Regions from separate parts of the Stenotrophomonas sp. 364 genome, predicted to be linked through region 1. Evidence: predicted binding sites of a transcription regulator. Region 1 holds the regulator's gene; the other holds the start of a gene.
What was found. The regulator FliA, encoded in region 1, starts transcription of late flagellar genes. The targets are predictions, from matches to a motif close to TAAAGTTTNNCNNNCNNNGGCCGATAA.
Positions count from the first base shown of each region.

Region 2: the regulator FliA is predicted to act here: its motif matches at 2,550-2,576, upstream of GQ674_RS18170 (GGDEF domain-containing protein).

Region 1 is NZ_CP047135.1:1,798,042-1,805,281, reverse strand. It holds gene flhA (flagellar biosynthesis protein FlhA) at 1-218, shown strand, start outside; gene flhF (flagellar biosynthesis protein FlhF) at 373-2,115, shown strand; gene GQ674_RS08345 (MinD/ParA family protein) at 2,102-2,989, shown strand; gene GQ674_RS08340 (RNA polymerase sigma factor FliA) at 2,986-3,732, shown strand; gene cheY (chemotaxis response regulator CheY) at 3,749-4,141, shown strand; gene GQ674_RS08330 (protein phosphatase CheZ) at 4,141-4,755, shown strand; gene GQ674_RS08325 (chemotaxis protein CheA) at 4,760-6,568, shown strand; gene GQ674_RS08320 (flagellar motor protein) at 6,682-7,240, shown strand, end outside.
Region 2 is NZ_CP047135.1:4,054,726-4,061,965, forward strand. It holds gene GQ674_RS18155 (SH3 domain-containing protein) at 1-224, shown strand, start outside; gene GQ674_RS18160 (dihydrolipoamide acetyltransferase family protein) at 221-1,618, shown strand; gene GQ674_RS18165 (NAD(P)H-binding protein) at 1,853-2,488, opposite strand; gene GQ674_RS18170 (GGDEF domain-containing protein) at 2,636-4,198, shown strand; gene GQ674_RS18175 (sigma-70 family RNA polymerase sigma factor) at 4,262-4,777, shown strand; gene GQ674_RS18180 (hypothetical protein) at 4,788-5,450, shown strand; gene GQ674_RS18185 (DUF808 domain-containing protein) at 5,466-6,404, opposite strand; gene GQ674_RS18190 (AarF/UbiB family protein) at 6,539-7,240, shown strand, end outside.

The DNA.
Region 1 (7,240 bases):
CGCTGGAACCCGGACTCGCTGAGCGACTGCACCAGAGCCTGGCCGAATGTGTCAGCAAGCAGGAAGCGAAGAACGAGCCGGCGGTCGTGCTGGTACCCGGCCCGGTGCGTGCCGCGCTGGCACGGCTGGTACGCCACAGCGTCCCCTCGCTGTCGGTGCTGGCCTACAGCGAGGTACCCGAGGACAAACGACTGAAGCTGGTCGGCACGATCAGCTGACGTCGGAACGCCGACGGACATGCGCCAGAAAACAGACACACCCCCATTTCGATATCAACGCAGCAGGACACAAAGGGAAACCCGGACCGTGCAGACCACCGACAACCAGCGCTTCCCTTCCACCACCCCGCCGCCCCAGTCCCGGTACCACAGCATGAAAATCAAACGCTTCGTCGCTCCCGATATGCGCTCGGCCATGAACCTGGTGCGCAAGGAACATGGTCCTGATGCGGTGATCCTGTCGAACCGGCGGATCGAGGAAGGCGTCGAGATCGTGGCCGCGGCGAACTACGACGAAGGTGCGGTGCAGCGTGCGCTGGAAGCAGCGCGCAAGGACGTGGCCCCCGCCCCGGCGCCGCGACCGCGCAATGCCGCCGATGCGGTGATCGCCGCGGTGACCCGTCGCAAGCCGACCGTGGTGGCGGCCGAACCGGTGGCCGCGACCACCTCCGCGGTGGCCGCGCTGGCGCGTGCCGCAGTGGGTGCCACCGGCCGTACCCTGGACACCGCCAACGAGATCGTGCCGCCGCCGGGCAGCAGCGGCTTCGCGGCCACCCTGGCCCGCGCCGCCACCGCCCCGGCGGCCGGCATGAGCGCGCTGCCGGAACAGATCTTCGCCCCGTTCAACGTCGAGCAGGCCGCCGCCGCGTCGCCGGCGCTGGCACAGGCCGAGCCGGTGGCCGCCGACGCTGCCGTCGCCACCGTCGCCCCGCCGATCAACCGCGCCCGCTTCATCATCGACCCGCCGCTGGACGACGAACCGCACTTCCAGATGCACGTGCCGGCCGCCGCCGTGGCGATGCCGCCGCTGCCGGTCAGCGTGACCGTGCCGCCGGCCCTGCCGGTTGCCGAGGCCGTCGCCCCCGTGATGCCGCAGCCGCTGGCCGCCGTCGCCGAGGTGCGCGCCGAAAACCCGGCACCGGTTGCCGTCACGGAACCGGCGCAGGCCCAGCCGCAGCCCGCCGCCGAACTGGTGGTGGTGCAGCGTGACGACGAAGAGATCCGCCAGCTGCGCCATGAAGTGGCCGGCATGCGCCACGTCATCGAGCGCGAAATGCACCGCTTCACCGACGAGCGCCTCCGCGGCTCGCCGGTCCGCGCCGCCGCGCTGGACCTGATGGACGAATATGGCTTCGACGCCGGCATCAGCCGCGACGTGGCCATGCAGATCCCGCTGGACACCGAAGCCCACCGTGGCCGCGGTCTGACGCTGGGCCTGCTGTCGCGCAAGTTGCCGATCGCCCCGGTCGACCCGCTGGAGTCCGGCGGCGTGATCGCCCTGGTCGGCCCGACCGGTGCCGGCAAAACCACCACGATCGCCAAGCTGGCCTCGCGCTTCGCCGAGAAGCATGCCGCCCGCGACGTGGCCCTGGTCACCACCGATACCGGCCGCATCGGCGCCCGCGAGCAGCTGTATGGCTTCGGCCGCCAGCTTGGCATCGCAGTGCACGAAGCCAACAGCGGCAGCGACCTGAACCAGCTCCTGGAGCGCCTGCAGGATTACAAGCTGGTGCTGATCGACACCGCCGGGCTGGGTCCGCGTGACCGTGCCCTGGCCGCCCAGCTGCAGTGGCTGCGCGCCGCCGAGCAGATCCGCACGCTACTGGTACTGCCGGCCAACACCAGCTTCGGCGACATGGACGAGGTGGTCCGCCGCTTCAGCGCCGCCAACCCGCAGGGCGTGGTGCTGAGCAAGCTGGACGAAACCGGCCGCTTCGGCACCGCCCTGTCGGTGGCCGTGGACCACCGCCTGCCGATCACCTGGGTCACCGATGGCCAGGACGTTCCCGAAGACCTGCACCGGGCCAGTGCCGCCAATCTTGTACTTCGCCTTGAAGATTTGCGCCGCGCGGCCGATATGCCCTGCAACCCGGAGTTGAACCATGCCGTCGCGTGAGTACGCCAAGCTGACCAAGACCTTCCCGTTGTCTGCCACCCGCAGCCAGCCGCTGGGCCCTGTGCGCACCATCGCCGTCACCGGCGGCAAGGGCGGCGTGGGCAAGACCAACGTGTCGGCCAACCTGGCCGTGGCGCTCGCCGACATGGGCAAGCGCACGCTGCTGCTGGATGCGGACCTCGGGCTGGCCAACATCGATGTGATCCTGGGCCTGCAGCCCAAGCTGACCCTGGCCGACCTGGTCGCCGGGCGCTGCACCCTGGATGAAGTGATCATGGAAGGCCCCGGTGGCGTGCTGGTGGTACCGGCCGCATCCGGTCGCCGCCACATGGCCGAACTGCAGCCGGCAGAGCACGTGGGCCTGGTCAACGTGTTCTCCGAACTGGAGCGTGAGCTGGACTTCATGGTGGTGGACACCGCCGCCGGCATCACCGACGGGGTGCTGACCTTCTGCCAGGCCGCCCAGGACACCGTGGTGGTGGTCTGCGACGAACCGGCCTCGATCACCGACGCCTACGCGCTGATCAAGGTGCTCTCGCGCGAACGCGGGGTGGACCGTATCCAGGTGGTGGCCAACATGGTGCGCGACCCCAACGAAGGCCGCGTGCTGTATGAAAAGCTGACCCGGGTCTGCGAGAAGTTCCTGGCCGATGTGTCGCTGAACTACCTCGGCTGCGTGCCGCAGGACGACTGGCTGCGCCTGTCGGTGCAGCGCCAGCAGCCGGTGGTCAAGGCCTACCCGTCCAGCCCGGCCGCCCAGGCGATCACCGAGATCGCCCGCCGCACCGCCCGCTGGCAGGCTCCGACCGAGCCGCGTGGCGGGGTCGAATTCTTCCTGGAACGCATCCTCAAGCAACGCGGGGTGACCGCATGAAAGGCGCCGCACAATACAAAGAGGTGCAACGCACCGCCGCCAACGAGTGCATTGCCCAGCATTCGGACCTGGTGCGCCGCATCGCCCACCACCTGGCCGCGCGCCTGCCGGCCAGCGTGGAAGTGGATGACCTGATCCAGGCCGGCATGATGGGCCTGATCGAGGCCTCGCGCAGCTACGACGCCGACCAGGGCGCCTCGTTCGAGACCTACGCCTCGATCCGCATCCGCGGTTCGATGATCGACGAGATCCGCCGGGGCGACTGGGTGCCGCGTTCGGTGCACCGCCGTGCCCGCGACGCCGCGTCCACCATCCGCCGCCTGGAACAGAGCACCGGCCGTGCCGCCAGCGCCACCGAAGTGGCCGCCGCCATGGACATGCCGCTGCCGGACTACCTGCGCCTGATGGAAGACGCCGCACGCGGCCAGGTGTTGAGCCTGGAATCGCGGATCGAGGACCAGGGCGAGCTGGACACCGTCGCCCAGGGCGGCCCGACCCCGCAGCAGGTGCTGGAGCGCGGCGAGTTCGGCCGTGAACTGGGCAATGCGATCGGCCTGCTGCCCGAGCGCGAGCAGCTGGTGCTGTCGCTGTACTACGAGCAGGAACTGAATCTGAAAGAGATCGGCGCCGTACTGGGCGTCAGCGAGTCACGCGTGTGCCAGATCCACGGCCAGGCCGTGCTGCGCCTGCGGGGCCGATTGAAGATCTTCGAGGCGGCCGACGCCGGCCTCGCGAACACTTGATACCGAGGAAAGTGCTTTGAACAAGAACATGCGTATCTTGATCGTCGACGATTTCTCGACCATGCGTCGTATCGTCAAGAATTTGCTGGGCGATCTGGGCTTCACCAATACGGCCGAAGCCGAGGACGGGCATGCCGCGCTGTCGCTGCTGCAGAGCCAGCCGTTCGATTTCGTGGTCACCGACTGGAACATGCCGGTGATGACCGGCATCGACCTGCTCAAGGCGATCCGCGCCGACGCCAAGCTGAAGACCCTGCCGGTACTGATGGTCACCGCCGAAGCCAAGCGCGAACAGATCATCGAAGCGGCCCAGTGCGGCGTCAACGGCTACATCATCAAGCCGTTCACCGCGCAGACCCTGGAAGAAAAGCTCGGCAAGATCTTCGAACGCCTGGCAGCGAGCGCCTGATGGAAACCCTTCGCGACAAATCCGCGCTGGTGCAGCGCCTGCAGGACGCCCTGGCTGCGCTGGAAAGCGGCGATGAAGCCGGCTGGCGCCGGGAAATCGACGCGCTGGCTGCCCTGCGCACCCAGCCGATGATGGCCGGCCTGAACCGGCTCGCCCGCGAACTGGGCCAGGCCCTGGGCGAACTGCCCAGCCTGCCCAGCGAAGCCGGCGAGCTGGACGATGCCTGCGCGCGCCTGGACCACGTGGTGACGATGACCGAACAGGCCACCCACCGCACCCTGGACCTGGCCGAGGAATGCCGGGCCCTGACCGAACAGCTGCGGGCCAATGGCCTCACCGCCGACCAGGACCAGCAGCTGGACCGGATCCGCCACAACCTCACCGAGATCGCCCTTACCCAAAGCTACCAGGACCTCACCGGGCAGATCATCCGCCGCGTGGTGGGGATCGTGCGTCGCGTGCACGAAGGGTTTGGCGCACTCGGCCTGCCGCCGCAGGACGACACCGCGCAGAAGCGGGACAACGGCCTGGCCGGCCCGGCCGTGAGTGGCCTGGACCGTCACCAGGTATCCCAGGTGGATGCTGACGACCTGCTTTCGGATTTGGGGCTGTAACACCATGAGCGCTGTTCCAGACGATATTGCCGCCGATTTCATCCTCGAGGCCCAGGAAATCCTGGACCGCCTCGGCGAACAGCTGGTGTCGCTGGAGCAGTCGCCCCAGGACAGCGACCAGCTCAATGCGGTGTTCCGCGGCTTCCACACGCTCAAGGGCGGTGCCGGCTTCCTCGGCATCCAGGCCATGGTCGAGCTGTGCCATGCCGCCGAGGAAACCCTGGGCATGGCCCGCTCCGGCAAGGCCACGCTGCAGGCCCACCACTTCGATGCGGCCCAGCAGTCGCTGGACTACCTGCAGTCGATGCTGGATTCGGTGTCGGCCGGCGAAGAGCCCGGGTATGCGCCGCCGGAGCTGATCGCACAGTTCGACGTCAACGGCCCGGCCACTCCGGTGGCGGCAGTTGCCGCCCCGGTCAGCGGCGAGCTGATCACCGACGATGAGTTCGAAGCCCTGCTCGACACCCTGCACGGCGGCGCCGCACCCACCGCCGTGGCGGGAGCCGGCAAGGCCGATGATGGCCTGATCGGCGAAGACGAGTTCGAGGCGCTGCTCGACCAGCTGCATGGCGGTGCCGTGCCCGGCGCCAAGCCGGTGGCCGCGCCCGCACCGCCGCCCCGTGCAGCGGCAGCACCGGCCGCCAAGCCGGCCGCCAACAAGCCGGTGGCCGAAGCCGAGCACACCGTGCGCGTGGACACCAAGCGCCTGGACGCCATCGTCAACCTGATCGGCGAACTGGTGCTGTCACGCAACCGGCTCAAGACCCTGCGTGCGCGCCTGCACGACGAAGAACTCGACCGCGCGGTCTCCACGCTGGACATCGCCACCGCACGCCTGCAGTCGGCGGTGATGCGCACCCGCATGCAGCCGGTGGGCAAGGTGTTCTCGCGCTTCCCCAAGGTCGCCCGCGACGTGGCGCGCAACCTGAAGAAGGAAGTGGAACTGGAGCTGATCGGCGCCGAGACCGAGCTCGACCGTAACCTGGTCGAAGCCCTGGCCGACCCGTTGGTGCACCTGGTGCGCAACGCCATCGACCACGGCGTGGAAACCCCCGATCTGCGTGAAGCGCAGGGCAAGCCGCGCAGCGGCCACGTGCGGCTGTCGGCGCAACAGGAAGGCGACTACGTCAGCATCGAAGTCCAGGACGACGGCGCCGGCATCGATCCCGAACGGCTGCGCCAGAAGGCACGTGAGAAGGGACTGATCGATCCGGAAGCGGCCGCCCGCCTGACCAGCGAGGAATGCCTGCACCTGGTGTTCCTGCCGGGCTTCTCGACCAAACAGGAAGTCACCGACATTTCCGGCCGTGGCGTAGGCATGGATGTGGTGCAGTCGCGCATCCGCGAGCTCAGCGGCCAGATCCAGATCCAGTCCGAGCTGGGCCGTGGCAGTCGCTTCATGATCCGCGTCCCGCTCACCCTGGCCATCCTGCCGACGTTGCTGGTGCAGGCCGGCGACGACGTCTACGCCCTGCCGCTGGCCCGCGTGATGGAGGTGCTGCATGCACCGAACACCTCGCTGGGCTGGTTCGATGGCCGCGCCGTGCTCGACCGCAAGTCGCACACGCTGCCGCTGGTGGACCTGCGCCATTGGCTCGCCGTCGCACCGGCTGCCTCCTCGCTGCTCACCATCGTGGTTTTGCAGGCCGGCGAAGCCCGCTTCGGGCTGGTGGTGGACCAGGTGCGGGGCCGCGAGGAAGTGGTGATCAAACCGCTGCCCAAGGCACTGCGCGGCCTGCGCGGTTACGCCGGCGCCACCCTGATCGGCGACGGCCGCATGTCGCTGATCCTCGACGTGGACGGCCTCCGCTGACGCCGGTAGAGCCGACCGTTGGTCGGCTGCTTTACCCCGAAAAACTGTGACCGCCGCCCCACCGGATTCCTTCGGCATCTCAAGTCCCATTCACATACGCCGATAACGGACCCATGGACAGACTCAGCCTCATCGGACTTTTCCTCGCCCTGGCCTCACTGGTCGGCGGCAGCATCCTCAAGGGGGCCGGCCTGGCGTCACTGTGGTCGCCGGCCGCCTTCGTGATCGTGATCGTCGGCACCATCGCCTCCATCCTGCTGCACACCTCGCCGGCGGTGTTCAAGCATGCCTTCAAGATTGTGCGCTGGGTCATCCTGCCGCCCAGCAGCGACCGCCACGAACTGATCAAGCAGATCGTCGAATGGAGCAACATCGCCCGTCGCCAGGGCCTGCTCGGCCTGGAAACCCAGGTGGATGCGCAGAACGACCCGTTCCTGCGCAAGGGCCTGCAGCTGCTGGTGGACGGCGTGGAGCCGGAAACCATCCGCCACATGATGGAAATCGAACTGAGCAGCCAGGAGCACCAGGACCTGGCCGCGTCCAAGGTGTTCGAGGGAATGGGCATCTACGCCCCCACGCTGGGCATCATCGGCGCGGTGCTGGGCCTGATCGCGGTGATGAAGAACCTGGCCGACCCGAGCAAGCTCGGCCACGGCATCGCCGCGGCGTTCA
Region 2 (7,240 bases), 2.3 Mb from region 1:
ACGGGCGTGCCGGCTGGGCACCGGTGGCGTGGTTGCAGTTGCTGGACGAGGGTCGCGCAGAAGCCCTGCGCGACTACGACGCCCGCGAACTGGATGTGGACAGCGGTGAACTGGTCAAACTGCATCATGAACACGGTGGTTGGTGGTGGTCCGAGCGCGCGAACGGCGCGACGGGCTGGCTGCCGGCCCGCGATCTCGAACTGCTGGAAGAGAACTGCACATGAGTGAGAACAAGAATTTCCACCTGCCCGACCTCGGCGAAGGCCTGCCGGACGCCACGATCGTGGAGTGGTTCGTCAAGGTAGGCGACGTGATCGCGCTCGACGCGCCGCTGGTCTCCATGGAGACCGCCAAGGCCGTGGTCGAAGTGCCCTCGCCGTTCTCCGGCAAGGTGCTGGCGCTGGCCGGCGGTGAAGGCGACATCATTCCCACCGGCAGCGTGCTGGCCCAGTTCGAACTGGACCCGAACATGCCGCAGCGCGCCGATGGCCAGGACACCGGCCACAGCCACGGACATGCCGCACCGTCGCCTACCCCCAGCACCGGCCAGACCGCGGCCGCGCAGCCGGACAAGGTGGTGGCGTCGGACAACGGGGGCGAGATCGCCAAGCCCGGCGCCGAGCGCGATGACGCCGGCACTGTGGTCGGCGCCATGCAGAGCTCCAATGCCGTGCACGCCGAACAGGCCGTCGCCGTGGGCGGGGTCAAGGCCGTGCCGGCCGTGCGCGCCACCGCGCGCAAGCTGGGCGTGGACCTCACCCGCGTGCGTGCCACCGGCACCGATGGCGCGGTGACCATGGCCGACGTCAAGCAGGCCGCCGCCGATGGCAGCGCCAAGGTCGGCGCTGCGCCGGCACGCGCCGCCGTGGCCGCACCGGCTGCCGCTGCACCGGCACCGGTGGCGCGCGCCGGCGAATCGCGTACGCCGCTGTCGGCCGCCGGTCGCCCGATGCGCACCCAGCCGCCGGGCGTGGTGGCCAAGGGCCAGCCGGAACCGCTCAAGGGCGTGCGCCGGAACATGGCGCGGGTCATGGCCGATGCGCACAGCAAGGTCGTGCCGACCACGCTCAACGACGACGCCGACATCCACGCCTGGGTGCCGGGCAACGACGTCACCGCGCGCCTGGTGCGCTCGATCGTGGTGGCCTGCCAGAAGGTGCCGGCCCTGAACGCGTGGTTCGACGGCGATGCGCTCACCCGCACGCTGCACAACCAGGTGGACATCGGCATCGCGGTGGACACCGACGACGGCCTGTTCGTGCCTGCCCTGCGCAACGCCGACATGCTCGACGCCCGTGGCATCCGCGAGGGCGTGAACCGCCTGCGCGAGCAGGTGGAATCGCGCTCGATCGCCGCCTCCGAGCTGAGCGGCTACACCATCTCGCTGTCCAACTTCGGCATGTTCGCCGGCCGCTACGCGACCCCGGTCGTGGTGCCGCCGTGCGTGGCCATCGTCGGTGCCGGCCGTGCCCGCCACCAGATGACCCCGGTGATGGGCGGCGTGGAAGCGCACAAGGTGATCCCGCTGTCGGTCACCTTCGACCACCGCGCGGCGACCGGCGGTGAGGCGGCGCGCTTCCTGCGGGCGATGCTGGATGATCTGGCGCTGGCCAGCTGATCTGCGCGAGCGGGTAGCTGCCGACCGTTGGTCGGCGGGCAATGACGGATACGACAATGGCCACCGCAAGGTGGCCGTTGTTGTTTGCGCCCCGGTAGTGCCAACCGCTGGCCGGCTCCTCCGTATACCGTGCAGCCGACCAACGGTCGGCTCTACCCGGTTGGGGTTCCTGCAGCCGACCAACGGTCGGCTCTACCTCGGTTGGGTTTCTGTGCAGCCGACCAACGGTCGGCTCTACCGTGCAAGGTCTGCTGCGCCTACGATCTGGACGCCCGGGCGCGGTGCCAGTGCTGCCTCCACCATCGCCGCGGCGATGTTGACCGCCGGGTTGATCCGCCAGGCGCGTGGCAGCACCGGGCCGAGCGCGCCCAGCACCAGGCTGGCCAGGTGCTCCCCGGTGCGGCGTTCGCTGCGTTCGCCGCCGATCAGACCGGGGCGTACCAGCGTCAGCGAGCGGTAGCCCAGCCCGCGCAGGTCCTGTTCCAGCCGGCCCTTGACCTGGTTGTAGAAGATCCGCGACTGCGGGTCGGCGCCCATTGCCGAATTCAGCACGAATGCGTGCGCGCCGTGGGCCTGGGCCAAGGTGGCCACCTGCAGCGGGTAGTCGTGGTCGATCCGGGCGAACACCGCGCGGCTGCCGGCCTGCTTGATGGTGCTGCCCAGCGCGCAGATCACCGCATCCACCGCCCACCAGGACGCGTCCACCGGCAGCCGCTCGAAGTCGACCACCGGGTTGTGCAGGGCCGGGTCGGCGTGCGCCAGCGGCCGCCGGGTGGGCGCCACCACCGCATCGCAGCGCGCGTCATCCAGCAGCTGCTGCAGCACCTGCCCGCCCACCAGCCCGGTTGCCCCCACCAGCATCACCTTCATCGCACGCTCCCACCGTCAGATTGCCTACCATCGTGGCACAGCCGACGTGCCCGGCCCGCGTTCAAGCCGGCGTGCCCGGCGCCGATACTGTTCCAACCTCTTCCACCTGCCCGGCCGCCCCGCCGGTGACCCGCCAAGGATCCGCGCATGACCGACCCGCACGACGCTCCCCCCAGCCCCGGCACCGCCGTGGGCCGGCTGCTGTCGCGGCGCCAGGCCGGCACCCGGGTGATCGACACGGCCAGCGTGGACGCACCCGGCCCCAAGGGCGGCAGCAGCGCGATGCTGCAGCGCCTGTTCGCCGGTGCCGAACAGCCCGAACCGCTGCTGGCCGCCTTCGCCAATGGGATGTCCACCCTGCCCGGCGAACTGGGCGACATGGGCCTGCGCCTGCAGTCGGCGCAGCGCAGTGCCGACTGGGTCAGCTACGGCCGCGCGATGCGCCAGCTGATCGACAAGTACATCCGCACCATCGAGCAGGACAGCCCCGACGGCCAGCCCGACAGCCTGCGCCTGCGCGAGCTGCTGCGGCACACGCTGGGCGTGACCGTGGCCAGCCTGCTGCAGAACATGCCCGAGCTGCGGGACGAACCCGCGCAGATCGCCGCCGACCTGCGCCACTGGCATCCCGGCCAGCCGCTGCAGCCGATCGAACTGCGCCTGCGCGAGCTGACCCACCAGATCGGCGTGCGCAGCGATGGCTGGCAGGAGCAGCAGGAACTGCTGCTGAGCCTGTTCGACCTGCTGCTGGACAATATCGGCGAGCTGCTGGATGACAGCAGCTGGCTGCATGGGCAGGTGCATGCGGTGCGCCAGCTGATCAGCGGCCCGCTGGACCGCGACTCGGTCGACCAGGCGCGCGCCAACCTGCGCGAAGTGATCTACAAGCAGGGTTTGCTCAAGCAGGGCATCGTTGAATCCAAGGCGGCCATGAAGGGCCTGATGGGCGGCTTCATCGAGCGCCTCGACGGCATGGCCGTGAGCACCGGCGAATACCACGACCGGATCAGTAGTTATGCGCTGGCCCTGAAGGAAGCGCGCAGCATCGCCGACCTCAGCCAGCTGCTGCAGGGCGTGCTGCAGGACACCGGCCGCGTGCAGGAGCAGGCACTGCAGGCGCGCGACCACCTGGGCAATGCACGCCGCGAAGTGGAACAGGCCGAGCAGCGCATCGCCGAGCTGGAGCAGGAACTGCGTGATGTGTCCGGGCTGGTCCGCACCGACCCGCTGACCGGGGCGCTCAACCGCCGCGGCTTCGACGAGCTGGTCGAGCGCGAGCTGGCGCGGGCCGGCCGCCATGGCCACCCGCTGGCCCTGGCGCTGATCGACCTGGACGACTTCCACCAGACCAACACCGCCCACGGCCATGCCGGCGGCGATGCCGTGCTGCGCCAGCTGGTGGCGGTCTGCCAGCTGCACCTGCGCAGCACCGATGCGATCGCCCGCATCGGCGGTGACGAGTTCGTGCTGCTGCTGCCCGAGACACCGGCCGCCGACAGCATGTCCACCCTGCTGCGGCTGCAGCGCTCGCTGGCCCAGCGCCCGCTGCAGCTGGACGACACGCGGGTGCCGGTGCACTTCAGCGCCGGGGTGGCGCAATGGCAGGCCGGCGAACCGGTGGATGCCCTGCTGCGGCGTGCCGATGCGGCCCTGTATGCGGCCAAGCGGGTCGGCAAGAACCGCGTGCAGGCGGCCGACGCGCCGCGGTGATCGGCGTGCCCGCCGAGGCGCTGTGATAACCGCCGCCTCCGTACGAATCACCCCGGTATGGACATGAACACCCCCGCCGCCCGCGACCCCCGCCTCCGCTTTGCCGCGTTGCTGGAGCAGCACCGCGGCATCGTGGTGAAGATCGCGCGCGGCTACTGCGCCCACCAGGAAGACCGGCTCGACCTGATCCAGGACATCAGCGTGCAGGCCTGGGATGCGTTCGACAGCTTCGACCCGGCACGCGCCCGCTTCTCTACCTGGCTGTACCGGGTCGCGCTGAACGTGGCCATCTCGCAGGTGCGCCGGCAGCAGCTGCGGCAACGCCACCATGCCGTGCTGGAGGAGGACACCCTGCCGGTGGACGAGGGTGCGCCGGCCGAACAACAGCACGCGGTAAAGCAGCTGGAGGACGCGATCCGCATGCTTCCGCCGCTGGACCGGGCATTGATGCTGCTGCACCTGGACGACCACGACCACCGCCAGATCGCCGACATCCTCGGCATCAGCACTGCCAACGTGTCCACCCGCCTGCACCGCCTGCGCCAGCAGCTGCGCGCGCGTTTCGACCCCACCGCCTGAGGCCATCGCCATGCATACCGACCCGCTCAAGCAGCTGTGGCACCAGGCCGGCGGCGACGCCGACGACAGCGAGGCGACCGCCGCGCTGAACAGCTGGCGACGCCACCGGCAGCACGCCGCGCAGCGCCAGTTGTCGGCGTTCAGTGCGGTGCAGGTGATGCAGCTGCTGTTCTGGCTGGCGCTGTCGATCTATTGCGGCAGCGTGTGGTGGCAGCAGCCGCCGCGGGCGGTGATGCTCAGCGCCGTGGCGCTGCACGTCTACTGCGTGGCGGTAATCATCGTCAGCGCTGCCCGGCTCCACCTGCGCGGGCAGCTGCAGCCCGACCAGCCGGTACTGCAGCAGTCCCGGCAGCTGGCATTGCTGCGCATGCAGACCGCCGCAGGCGAACTGCTGCTGGGGCTGCCCTGGTGCTGGCTGTGGCTGGCGGTGCCGGTGCTGGTGGCATGGCAGGCCTGTAGCATCGACCTGTCCGCCTTCGCCGCACGCGCGTTGCTGATCTCGCTGGTGGCCGGGGCGGCGCTGATGACCGCCCTGCTGCTCCTGGCCCGGCGTTGGCAGCGGCAGGCCCCGGAATCCCCCCGCCTGCAGCGCGCGATCGATGCCTTGTCCGGGCGCCGCCTGGCCGGCGCGCGCGCCGAGCTGGAGGCGCTGCGCGACTGGAACGCCCGCTGACAGACCGCGGCCCGGTCAGTGGGCCGCTTTCTTGCCGCGCAGCTTCTGGAAACCCATCACCGCGGCCAGCACGATCGCACCGGCGATCACGCCCACCACCATGTTGCCAAGCGCGTTGACCAGCCACCCCCACTGGCCTTCCCCGCCCAGCGCGACCACGGCATGGTGCAGCGCCGGCACGTTGTGCACCAGGATGCCGCCACCCACCAGGAACATCGCCGCAGTGCCGGCCACCGACAGGAACTTCATCAGCCAGGGCGCGGTGATCAGCAGGCCCCGCCCGAAGGCCGCCAGGGCGGCGCCCTTGCGCGACAGGTACAGGCCCAGGTCGTCCAGCTTCACGATGCCGGCCACCAAGCCGTACACGAACACCGTCATGGCCAGCGCGATCACCACCAGCGCGGTGACCTGGTTGAGGAACGGCGCGGCCGACACCACGCCCAGCGACAGCACGATGATCTCGGCCGACAGGATGAAGTCGGTGCGCACCGCGCCTTTTACCTTTTCGCCCTCCCAGGCCACCATGTCGACCTTCTCGTCGGCCAGCGCCTTGACCCGTTCGGCCTTGTGCTGCTCGTCCTCCTGCTTGGAATGCAGGAAGCGGTGCGCCAGCTTCTCCACGCCTTCGTAGCAGAGGAACGCGCCGCCGATCATCATCAGCGGCACCACGATCGGCACCGGGTAGCCCTTGCCGCGCAGCCAGGCCTCCAGCGCACTGATCGCCAGCGCGGCCGGCACCAGAATCGCCTTGTTCACCAGCGAGCCCTTGGCCACCGCCCACACCACCGGCAGCTCGCGGTTGGCGTTGACCCCGGTGACCTGCTGGGCGTTCAGCGCCAGATCGTCGCCCAGCACGCCGACGGTTTTCTTGGCCGCGACCTTGGTCAGGACCGACACATCGTCCAACAGCGTGGCAATGTCATCGAGCAACGCAAACAGGCTGGCACCGGCCATGGCAATCCAATAGATCAAGCGGAAAGCGTGGATTCTGCCCGATCCTGGCCCGTTCGCGGTAGATGCCGTTGGATTCACCGCCCCACCACCTCCCGGGCCGCACACTTCCGGGGACAACCGTCCTGGAGTTCTGCTTGAATACCACGCCCGTCGCCCCTGGCTCGCCATCGCTGGTAAAAGGCATGAACCGCCGCAGCCAGATCCTGCGCCTGCTGCTGCGTTACCGGAACTCCGGGGTGTTTTCGGGCATGAACCTGGACGCCCGCGCGGTGCACGACGTGCCGCCGGAGGGCAATCCGGAGCAGTTTGTCACCGACCTGGAATCCCTCGGCCCCACCTTCGTGAAACTGGGGCAGATGCTGTCCACCCGCCCGGACATGGTGCCGGTGGAATTTGCCACGGCGCTGGAACGCATGCAGGAAAAGGTGGCCCCGATTCCGGTCGAGCGCATTGCACAGATCATCGAGCAGGAGCTGGGCGCGTCGGTGTCCAAGCTGTTCGCCAGCTTCGACCCGGTGCCGCTGGGGTGTGCCTCCATTGCGCAGGTGCACCGCGCGCAGCTGCATGATGGCCGCGAGGTAGCGGTCAAGGTGCAGAAGCCGGAGGTCGCCGCGCAGCTGCGCTCGGACCTGGAGGTGCTGCGCAGCTTCGCGCTGGCCGCCGACCACCTCACCCAGGTCGGCCGCCGGGTCCGCCTGCGCGACTGGCTCAACGAGTTCGCCAAAACCCTGATGCAGGAGCTGGACTACCAGGCCGAGGCAGAAAACCTGCAGCGCTTCGGCCAGCACCTCAAGCCGTTCAAGCCGCTGTGGGTGCCGCAGCCGATCTGGGACTAC